Regions from separate parts of the Stenotrophomonas sp. YJH_SMC_65 genome, predicted to be linked through region 3. Evidence: predicted binding sites of a transcription regulator. Region 3 holds the regulator's gene; each other region holds the start of a gene.
What was found. The regulator FliA, encoded in region 3, starts transcription of late flagellar genes. The targets are predictions, from matches to a motif close to TAAAGTTTNNCNNNCNNNGGCCGATAA.
Positions count from the first base shown of each region.

Region 1 (2,199 bases), on a different contig from region 3:
CAAAGTGGTCTACCGTGGCGACCAGACCCAGCGCCAGGTCGAAGTCGGTCCGGATACCTACGTGAAGGACGCGCTGCCCGGCAGCGAGATCTTCATGCGCATTCCCACCGGCGATGGCTTCGTCGACGGCAGCGCCGCGGCCGGCAACACCGGCAACGGCGTGCTGACCAACATCACCCGCGACGGCAGCGACAGCTGGAACGGCCAGGGCTTCAGCGTGCGCTTCACCACTGGCAACCAGTACGAGGTGGTGGATGGTGCGGGCAACGTGACCGGAGCCGGCACCTACAAGGCCGGCGACGATCTGGAAGTGAACGGTGTGCGCCTGCGCATCACCGGCGCACCGGCAGCGGGCGACAGCTTCAGCGTACAGGCCGCCAGCAGCCGCGACATCTTCTCCACCATGGACAACCTGGTGGCGGCGCTGGGTGCCGACACCGGTACCACCGCGCAGATGACTGCGCAGCAGAACCAGCTGCAGAGCGCACTGCGCGACGTGGCGCGCGCTTCCGAGCGGATGATCGATTCGCGTGCCGCAGGCGGTGCGCAGTTGAAGGCGCTGGACAATGCCGCCGACATGCGCGAGGCCAATGGCGTGACCCTGAAGACCACGCTGTCGCAGATGCGCGACCTGGATTACGCCGATGCGCTGAGCCAGTACCAGCTGCAGAGCACCGCGCTGCAGGCGGCGCAGACGATCTTCTCGCAGATGCAGTCGATGTCGCTGTTCAACAAGCTGCGCTGACGCGCCGCCCGCGTCAGTCCCGAAAGGCCGCGATGCCCTGCATCGCGGCCTTTTTCGTTTGCGCGCCTGCCCGCCGCTGCGCGGCCACCTGGCCGTCGCCGGCCGATTTTCCGTGATTCTCCATCAAGCCCGGCCCGACCCCGCCGATACCTTCATCAGCGCTGGTCAGGCCCTGCCCGACCGCCCCTCCCGGGGCCGCTTCCACCCTGGCAACAGGGCTGAAAACCCCGGGAAAACAGCTTCAGGCAACGAATTCTGGCTTCAACGGAATTCACGGCTAAAGGTTGTTGACAAAGCGCCGTTATTCATTTGGCAACGGCGAAGCACACAGCCACACAAAAAAACAGGCGGCGCTTCGTTTCATTCACCAACGGGTTCCATATAAGAGGAGACGACCCCATGGCACAGGTAATCAACACCAATACGATGTCGCTCAACGCTCAGCGCAACCTGAGCACCAGCGGCAGCTCGCTCGCCACCACCATCCAGCGCCTCTCGTCCGGCCTGCGCATCAACAGCGCGAAGGACGACGCGGCCGGCCTGGCCATCAGCGAGCGCTTCACCACCCAGATCCGTGGTCTGGACGTGGCCATCCGCAATGCCAACGACGGCATCTCGCTGGCCCAGGTCGCCGAGGGTTCGCTGAACGAAGTCGGCAACAACCTGCAGCGCATCCGCGAACTGGGTGTGCAGGCCTCCAATGCCACCAACTCGGCCAGCGACCGCAAGGCCCTGCAGGCTGAAGTGACCCAGCTGGTCAGCGAGATCGACCGCGTCGCCAAGCAGGCCGACTTCAACGGCACCAAGCTGCTGGACGGCAGCTTCACCAGCCAGCTGTTCCAGGTGGGTGCCAACGCCGGACAGGCCATCGCCATCAACAGCGTGGTCAACGCCAAGGCCGATTCGCTGGGCGCGGCCACCTTCGCCAACGGTTATACCGGCACCGCACTGGCGGTGGACAAGGCGACGGCCGACACCACCTTCTCCGGCCTGCAGGTCTCGGTCACCCCGCCGGGCGGCACCGCCACCACGGTCACCATCAGCGACTTCACGGTGAAGGCCGGCGAATCGATCACCTCGGCCACCGCCGCGGCGATCAACAACAAGCTGGGCGAAACCGGCGTGGTTGCCTCGGTCAATGCCGGCGTCGTCAGCCTGGCCTCGGTCAAGGATGGCCAGACCTTCGCGCTGGGTGTCAGCGCGGCGACTCCGCCGGCCGGCGCCACCGCCGCGACCCTCGCCGGCCTGGGCCTGACCGAGACCAGCACCAACGGCGGCACCCTGACCGGTGCAGCGGCCAGCTTCGTCAAGGACCTGAACGTCACTACCGCCGAAGGCGCACAGAAGGCGATGTCGATCGTCGACAAGGCCCTGGAATCGGTCAACAGCGTCCGCGCCGACCTCGGCGCGATCCAGAACCGCTTCACCTCGGTGGTGGCCAACCTGCAGACCTC
Region 1 covers NZ_JCAFSR010000007.1:425-2,623, reverse strand. The annotation lists gene flgL (flagellar hook-associated protein FlgL) at 1-745, shown strand, start outside; gene AC5P7A_RS14020 (flagellin) at 1,145-2,199, shown strand, end outside.
Region 1: the regulator FliA is predicted to act here: its motif matches at 1,024-1,050, upstream of AC5P7A_RS14020 (flagellin).

Region 2 (2,199 bases), on a different contig from region 3:
GAACAGCTCGACGGTGCCGGCGCCCATGCTCTGCTGGGCGACGGGCTTGTGCGGCGGGCGTTCCCATTCGCTGCGCAGCTCGCGCAGACGGTTGCCGGTGCGCTGCAGGGCGCTGGCGATCTCTTCGTCGAACACGCCGCCATTGCGGTGCAGCAGTTCCTGCAGGGCCACCGCTTCGCGGTTGATCGCGGTCAGGCGGTCCAGGTGGGTGTGCACACCGCCCAGCGCCTGGGTGGCGATGTCTTCGAACTGCAGGGCACGCACGGCTTCGGCCACGCTGCCATCGATCGCACGGGCGCACTCGGACACTTCGCGCATGCCGTCGCCCAGCGAGGCGTTGATCTGCGCGACGTTGTCGAGCATCGCTGCTGCTTCCTGGCGGGCTTCGCGGGAGCGGTCCATATCGCGCGAGGCCATGTGCGAAACCGTCTCGCGCACCTTGGCGATGGCGTCCTTGGAGCTGTGCGCCAGCTTGCGGATCTGCTCGTTGAAGGTGGTCGAGCGCTCGGACAGGTTGCGCACTTCGTCGGCGACCACGGCGAAGCCACGACCGGCTTCACCGGCACGCGCCGCTTCGATGGCCGCGTTCAGCGCCAGCAGGTTGGTCTGGTCGGCGATCGACTTGACGTCTTCCAGCAGCGCGAAGATGCCATCCAGGTGCTGCGCCATCTGGTCGATGTGCTGCACGGTGGTGCTGCTCTGGCCGCTTACCTGCTCCAGTGCTTCCACCAGCTGTTCCATGCGGTGGCTGGCGTGCTGGGCGAAACGGGCAACGTCGAGGCCGGCATTGCCTTCATCACCGGCGCGGTCGACGATGCGCGACAGGGCCTGGCTCTGCTGGCGCGACTTGCGGTTCATGGCATCGAAGCTGCCGCCCAGGCTGGAGACGGCCTGGCGGATCAGGTCACGGGCGCGTTCCACTTCGCCACGCGAACCGTCGATCTCGTTGCCGACGAAGTTGCGCAGCTCGGTCAGCAGCTGGTCCTGTTCGCGCAGGACACGGGCGTGCTCGGGGGAACGATGTGCCTGGGCGCGGGTGGTCCACCACGCAAAGCCGAGCCAGCTCAGCGTCATCGTGGTCAGGATCGCCCAGCGCAGGGCGGCCGGCCATTCGAAACCGATGGCGAAGGGGAGCAGCAGGGTCAGAGCCAGGGGGGCGGCCAGACGGATGAAAATGCGTGAGTACATGGACGTTCTCGGGAGGTGCACGGAGGATGTATCGGCCGTACCCCCTTTCTCTTTAACGTCGATGTGCCTCGAAGTGCATTCTGAATGCGCCGGTTTTCCGGCGCCTTGGCGGCCTCGGGGTCAGAGCCCTTTCCGTGCCGGAAAGGGATCCGACCCCTTGGGCAGGCGCAACGGGGTCGGATCCCTTTTCCATGGAAAAGGGCTCTGACCCCACACCCTCAGGCCAGCAGGCGGTCCACGGCCTCGATCATCGCCTTGCGGCTGAACAGGAAGTCCCAGTAGCTGCCGCCCAGCTGGCGCCACAACACCGCCGAACGCACCGCGGCCAGCAGCAGGGCACGGATCTCCGCCACCACGCCGGCCTGGCCCAGGTAGTGCGGGTTGCCCTGCACCATCACCCGCGGTTTCAGGTGGCTGATGGTGTCGGCATACAGGCCGCCGAGGTTGGCCAGTACGTCCGGGTGGCCACTGTCGCCCAGTTCGGTGGCCTGGCGCTGGGCGCGCTCGATGCCCGAGGCGACCTTGTTCACGGTCGCCCCATCCTGCACGAAGCGGCGCTCCAGCTGCAGCACCGACAGGGCCAGCTTGGGCAGGATCGGGTCCTGGCCCTGGCTGCGGAAGTAGTTGTGCAGCAGGCGCAGGCCGGACTTCAGTGCATGACGGTCACCGAACACCGCCTGCGGCGAGGACGCATCGACGCGGAACACGCTGTCCACGGCGGTGCGCACGGCGGCGGCGTCGGAATGGCCGGTATCGGCGATGCGGCGCACCTGCTGCAGGGCCTGGGCAATGCCGGCCAAGGCCAGGACGCGGTCGTCGACAGTGAAACTCATGCAGCGATTACCTCAAAAGGGGAGGGGGTGGTGCGCAGGCGTTGTTCCAGCGGCGCATCGGTGGCGGCGATCACCGCGCCGCCCAGGCACACATCACCGTCATACAGCACCAGCGATTGACCGGGGGTAACGGCACGCTGCGGGCGCGCAAAGGTGACCAGCACGCTGCCATCGTCCA
Region 2 covers NZ_JCAFSR010000007.1:25,081-27,279, forward strand. The annotation lists gene AC5P7A_RS14135 (methyl-accepting chemotaxis protein) at 1-1,188, opposite strand, end outside; gene hflD (high frequency lysogenization protein HflD) at 1,407-2,021, opposite strand; gene mnmA (tRNA 2-thiouridine(34) synthase MnmA) at 2,018-2,199, opposite strand, start outside.
Region 2: the regulator FliA is predicted to act here: its motif matches at 1,217-1,243, upstream of AC5P7A_RS14135 (methyl-accepting chemotaxis protein).

Region 3 (2,199 bases):
GGTGCGGTGGGTAGCCTGTTCGGTCATCGCCACCACGTGGTCCAGACGTGCGCACGCATCGTCCAGTTCGCCGGCCTCGCTGGGCACGGTCGGCAGTTCGCCCAGGGCCTGCCCCAGCTCGCGGGCCAGCCGCGAGAGGCCGCTCATCATCGGCTGCGTGCGCAGCGCGACCAGTCCGTCGATGCGTTGCCGCCAGGCGGCTTCGTCACCGGACTCCAGGGCATCCAGGGCTTCCTGCAGTCGCAGGGCGAGGGCGTTCTTGTCGACCGTGGTATCCATCAGGCGCTGGCCGCCAGGCGTTCGAAGATCTTGCCCAGCTTCTCTTCCAGCGTCTGCGCGGTGAACGGCTTGATGATGTAGCCGTTCACGCCGTTCTGGGCCGCTTCGATGATCTGCTCGCGCTTGGCTTCGGCGGTGACCATCAGCACCGGCAGGGTCTTCAGCTTGGCGTCGGCACGGATCGCCTTGAGCAGTTCGATGCCGGTCATCACCGGCATGTTCCAGTCGGTGACGACGAAATCGAAGGGCTGGCTCTGCAGCAGCGACAGCGCGGCATGCCCGTCCTCGGCTTCGGCGGTGTTGGTGAAGCCCAGATCGCCCAGCAGGTTCTTGACGATTCGACGCATGGTCGAGAAGTCGTCGACGATGAGGATGCGCATGTTCTTGTTCAAAGCAGAGTTCCTTTGTTGTTCATTCCGGGCGACCGGGGGCAGTCGCCTCGGGGATGTTCATTCTTCCAGGCCGGCGTCGACGGCCTCGAAAATCTTCAGGCGGCCGCGCAGGCGCAGCACGGCCTGGCCATGGATCTGGCAGACCCGCGACTCGCTCACGCCGAGCACCGCGCCGATCTCCTTCAGGTTCAGCTCCTGCTCGTAGTACAGCGAGAGCACCAGCTGTTCGCGCTCGGGCAGGTGGCCGATGGCCTTGCCCAGCTCGCGACCGAACTCGCCGCGCTCCAGCACCTGCTGCGGGGTCGGGCCGCCCTGGGCGACGGTATCCAGTTCGCCCTGGTCTTCGATGCGCGACTCCAGGCTCAGCACCTGGCCACGTGCGGCGTCTTCCATCAGCCTCAGGTACTCGGGCAGCGGCATCTCCATCGCGGCGGCCACTTCGGTGGCGCTGGCGGCACGGCCCGTGCTCTGTTCCAGGCGGCGGATGGTGGCGGCGGCATCACGGGCACGGCGGTGCACCGAGCGCGGCACCCAGTCGCCACGGCGGATCTCGTCGATCATCGAGCCGCGGATGCGGATCGATGCATAGGTCTCGAACGAGGCGCCCTGGTCGGCGTCGTAGCTGCGCGAGGCTTCGATCAGGCCCATCATGCCGGCCTGGATCAGATCATCGACTTCGACGCTGGCCGGCAGGCGCGCGGCCAGGTGGTGGGCGATGCGTCGCACCAGGTCCGAATGCTGGGCGATGACCTCGTTGGCCGCCGAGCGCTGGACTTCCCTGTACTGGTGGGCTGCGCCTTTCATGCGGCCACCCCACGCTGCTTGAGGATGCGTTCGAGGAAGAACTCGACGCCACCGCGCGGTTCGGTCGGTGCCTGCCAACGCGCGGTGCGGCGTGCGATCTCGGTGATCGCCAGCGCCGACGGGCTGGATGGATAGGCCTTCACCACCGGCTGCTGGCGCTGCACCGACAGGCGCAGCCAGTCATCCTGCGGCACGCAGCCCAGGTAGTTCAGCGAGACATCGGCGAGGAACTTCTCGCAGACGCGGGTCAGCTTCTCGTACAGCACGCGGCCCTCGTTCGGGTCGCGCACCATGTTGGCCACCACCTGGATGCGGTCCACGCCGCGCTCGCGCGACAGCACCTTGATCAGTGCGTAGGCGTCGGTGATCGAGGCCGGTTCGTCACAGACCACCACCACGGTGTCCTGCGCGGCCTGGCAGAAGGTCAGCACGCCGTCGGTGATGCCGGCGGCGGTATCGACCACCATGATGTCCAGCTCGCGTTCCAGTTCGGAGAACACGTTGACCAGGCCGACATGCTCGGCCGGGGCAAGCTCGGCCATGTGCCGGCGGCCGGAAGCGGCCGGGACCACCAGCACGCCGTTCGGGCCTTCGACGATGACGTCGTCCAGCGAGCAGCGGCCGGCCACCAGGTCGGCCAGCGTAAAGGTGGGGTTCAAGCCCAGGATCACGTCGATGTTGGCCAGGCCGAGGTCGGCGTCCAGCAGCAGCGTGCGCTTGCCCA
Region 3 covers NZ_JCAFSR010000017.1:27,537-29,735, reverse strand. The annotation lists gene AC5P7A_RS20970 (protein phosphatase CheZ) at 1-279, opposite strand, end outside; gene cheY (chemotaxis response regulator CheY) at 279-671, opposite strand; gene AC5P7A_RS20960 (RNA polymerase sigma factor FliA) at 729-1,475, opposite strand; gene AC5P7A_RS20955 (MinD/ParA family ATP-binding protein) at 1,472-2,199, opposite strand, start outside.

Region 4 (2,199 bases), on a different contig from region 3:
CGCGCGGCGACATCGGCGGCACCACCAGCCAGCTGACTGGCCTGCCGTGCGTTGGTCGCGGTGCGCTGCACGGTCTCGGCCAGGCCCTTCATCGACACCGCGGTCTCCTCCAGCGACGCTGCCTGCTGCTCGGTGCGCTGCGACAGATCGCTGTTGCCCTGCGCGATCTCGGTGGCACCGACGGCGATGGTGTCAGCGGCGAACTTGATCTGGCCGATGATCGCGGCCATCGCCTCGACCAGCGAATTCACCCCTTCGCACAGCTCGGCGATCGGCCCGGTCTTGTCGGCGGTGGCCACGCGCCGGGTCAGGTCGCCCTCCTTGGCGGCCGCCACCACTTCACGGGTCTGCGCCACGGCACGCTGCATGGCCTGGTTCTCATGCACCTGCGCGGTGATGTCGGTGGCGTACTTGACCACCTTGAACGGCTTCCCGTTGAGGTCCAGGATCGGGTTGTAGGACGCCTGGATCCAGACCTCGCGTCCGCCCTTGCCGAGGCGCCGGTACTGGCCGGCATCATATTCGCCACGGCCGAGCTTTTCCCAGAACTGCCGATACTCGGCACTGCTGCGATACTCAGGTTCGACGAACAGCGAGTGGTGCTGGCCACGCACATCATCCAGGCTGTAACCGGTGGCAGCCAGGAAGTTGTCGTTGGCCGACAGGATGCGGCCATCCATGCTGAACTCGATCACCGCCTGCGACTTGTCGATCGCCGCCAGCTGGCCGGCCGAGTCGGCCGCCTGCAGCTTCTGCGCAGTGATGTCAGTGGCGAACTTGACCACCTTGTACGGACGCCCCTGTCGGTCCAGCACCGGGTTGTACGAGGCCTGGATCCAGATCTCGCGCTGGTTCTTGCCAAAACGCCGGTACTGGCCCGCGTCATATTCGCCACGACCCAGCCGCGCCCAGAAGTCACGGTATCCGGCGCTGCGCGCCTGCTCGGGGTCGACGAACAGGGAATGATGCTTGCCCTGGATCTCCTCCAGCCGGTAACCCATCGCCTGCAGGAAGTTGTCGTTGGCCTGCAGGATGGTGCCATCAAGGGCGAACTCGATGACCGCCTGGACCCGGTGCAGCGCCGCGACCTGCGCCTCCAGCTCGGCACGGCCATCGGCCGCCGCCTCGACGCCGCTGCGGTGCTGCGGTGCCAGCGCGCCCAGCAGGGCGCGCCACGGCGACCAACGGGTATGCAGCTCGGCCGGCGCCTGCGCGCCCGCCGTAAAGCCTGGAATGAGCATTGTCTGATCCTCGGTGTCCGGTAAGCGGTTGCGACCCGACGGGCGGGATGCCCGGCGGCAACTTCAGTTGCTTGGGACTACAGGTACCGGCAGGCACCCCTCGAGCGGCTGGCAAGAACGTCTGGTGCGGGTGCGATCGGCATAGGGAGCGGCGGAACACACAGCGCGGGCCGCCCGTCGGGGGCAGCCTGGGGTCCTGCAGCGGGCGACTTGAGCGGGATCCAGAGGGAATATCGGCGATGCGATCGGTGGCTTTAGCCGGATTCCGCGACGTCCGTCGCATCTTCAGATGCTGCTGCAGGGATGCGGTAGACAATCGCGATGCACTTCACATTCTGCTCACGCGCGACAGGGGCACCGCCGAGCGGTTTCGCCAGGCGCCGGCTGGGCAGGTTCTGCTCGGCACCGGGTGTCGTCAGGGCATATGTCGCGCGTTGTCGCCGTCACTGGGCATAGCCTTGCCCGGCACGCGGATGCAGTTCAAGCGGAAAAGGTTTGCATGACCAACGGGAGATCCGATGGCAGATGAAACTGGCCAGCATGCAGCGAACCGCAGGACGCTCACTGACACGGAGATCGCATGTTCCCACGCCTGGCCAGTTTCCTCATCCTGGGCCTGTGCAGCAGCGGCGCCTTCGCTGCCGACGCCACCTACCGCCCCAGCTTCCATCCCGACCAGCTGAAGGGCCCGCCTGCCGGGCGCCCGAACGAAGTGCTGGTACTGGGCACCACCCACTTGTCCGGCCTGCCCAAGTCCTTCCAGCCCGCCTTGCTTGAACCGTTGCTGCAGCGACTGGTCGCCTGGAAGCCCGAGCTGATCGCCACCGAAGACCTGTCAGGCCTGCAGTGCGATTTCATGCGTCGCTACCCGGCACGCTATGCGGAGAGCGTGGCCACCTACTGCTTCGACACCACCGCTGCGCAGGCTGCGACCGGACTGGACGTGCCTACGGCGAAC
Region 4 covers NZ_JCAFSR010000015.1:35,641-37,839, reverse strand. The annotation lists gene AC5P7A_RS20410 (methyl-accepting chemotaxis protein) at 1-1,241, opposite strand, end outside; gene AC5P7A_RS20405 (DUF5694 domain-containing protein) at 1,822-2,199, shown strand, end outside.
Region 4: the regulator FliA is predicted to act here: its motif matches at 1,472-1,498, upstream of AC5P7A_RS20410 (methyl-accepting chemotaxis protein).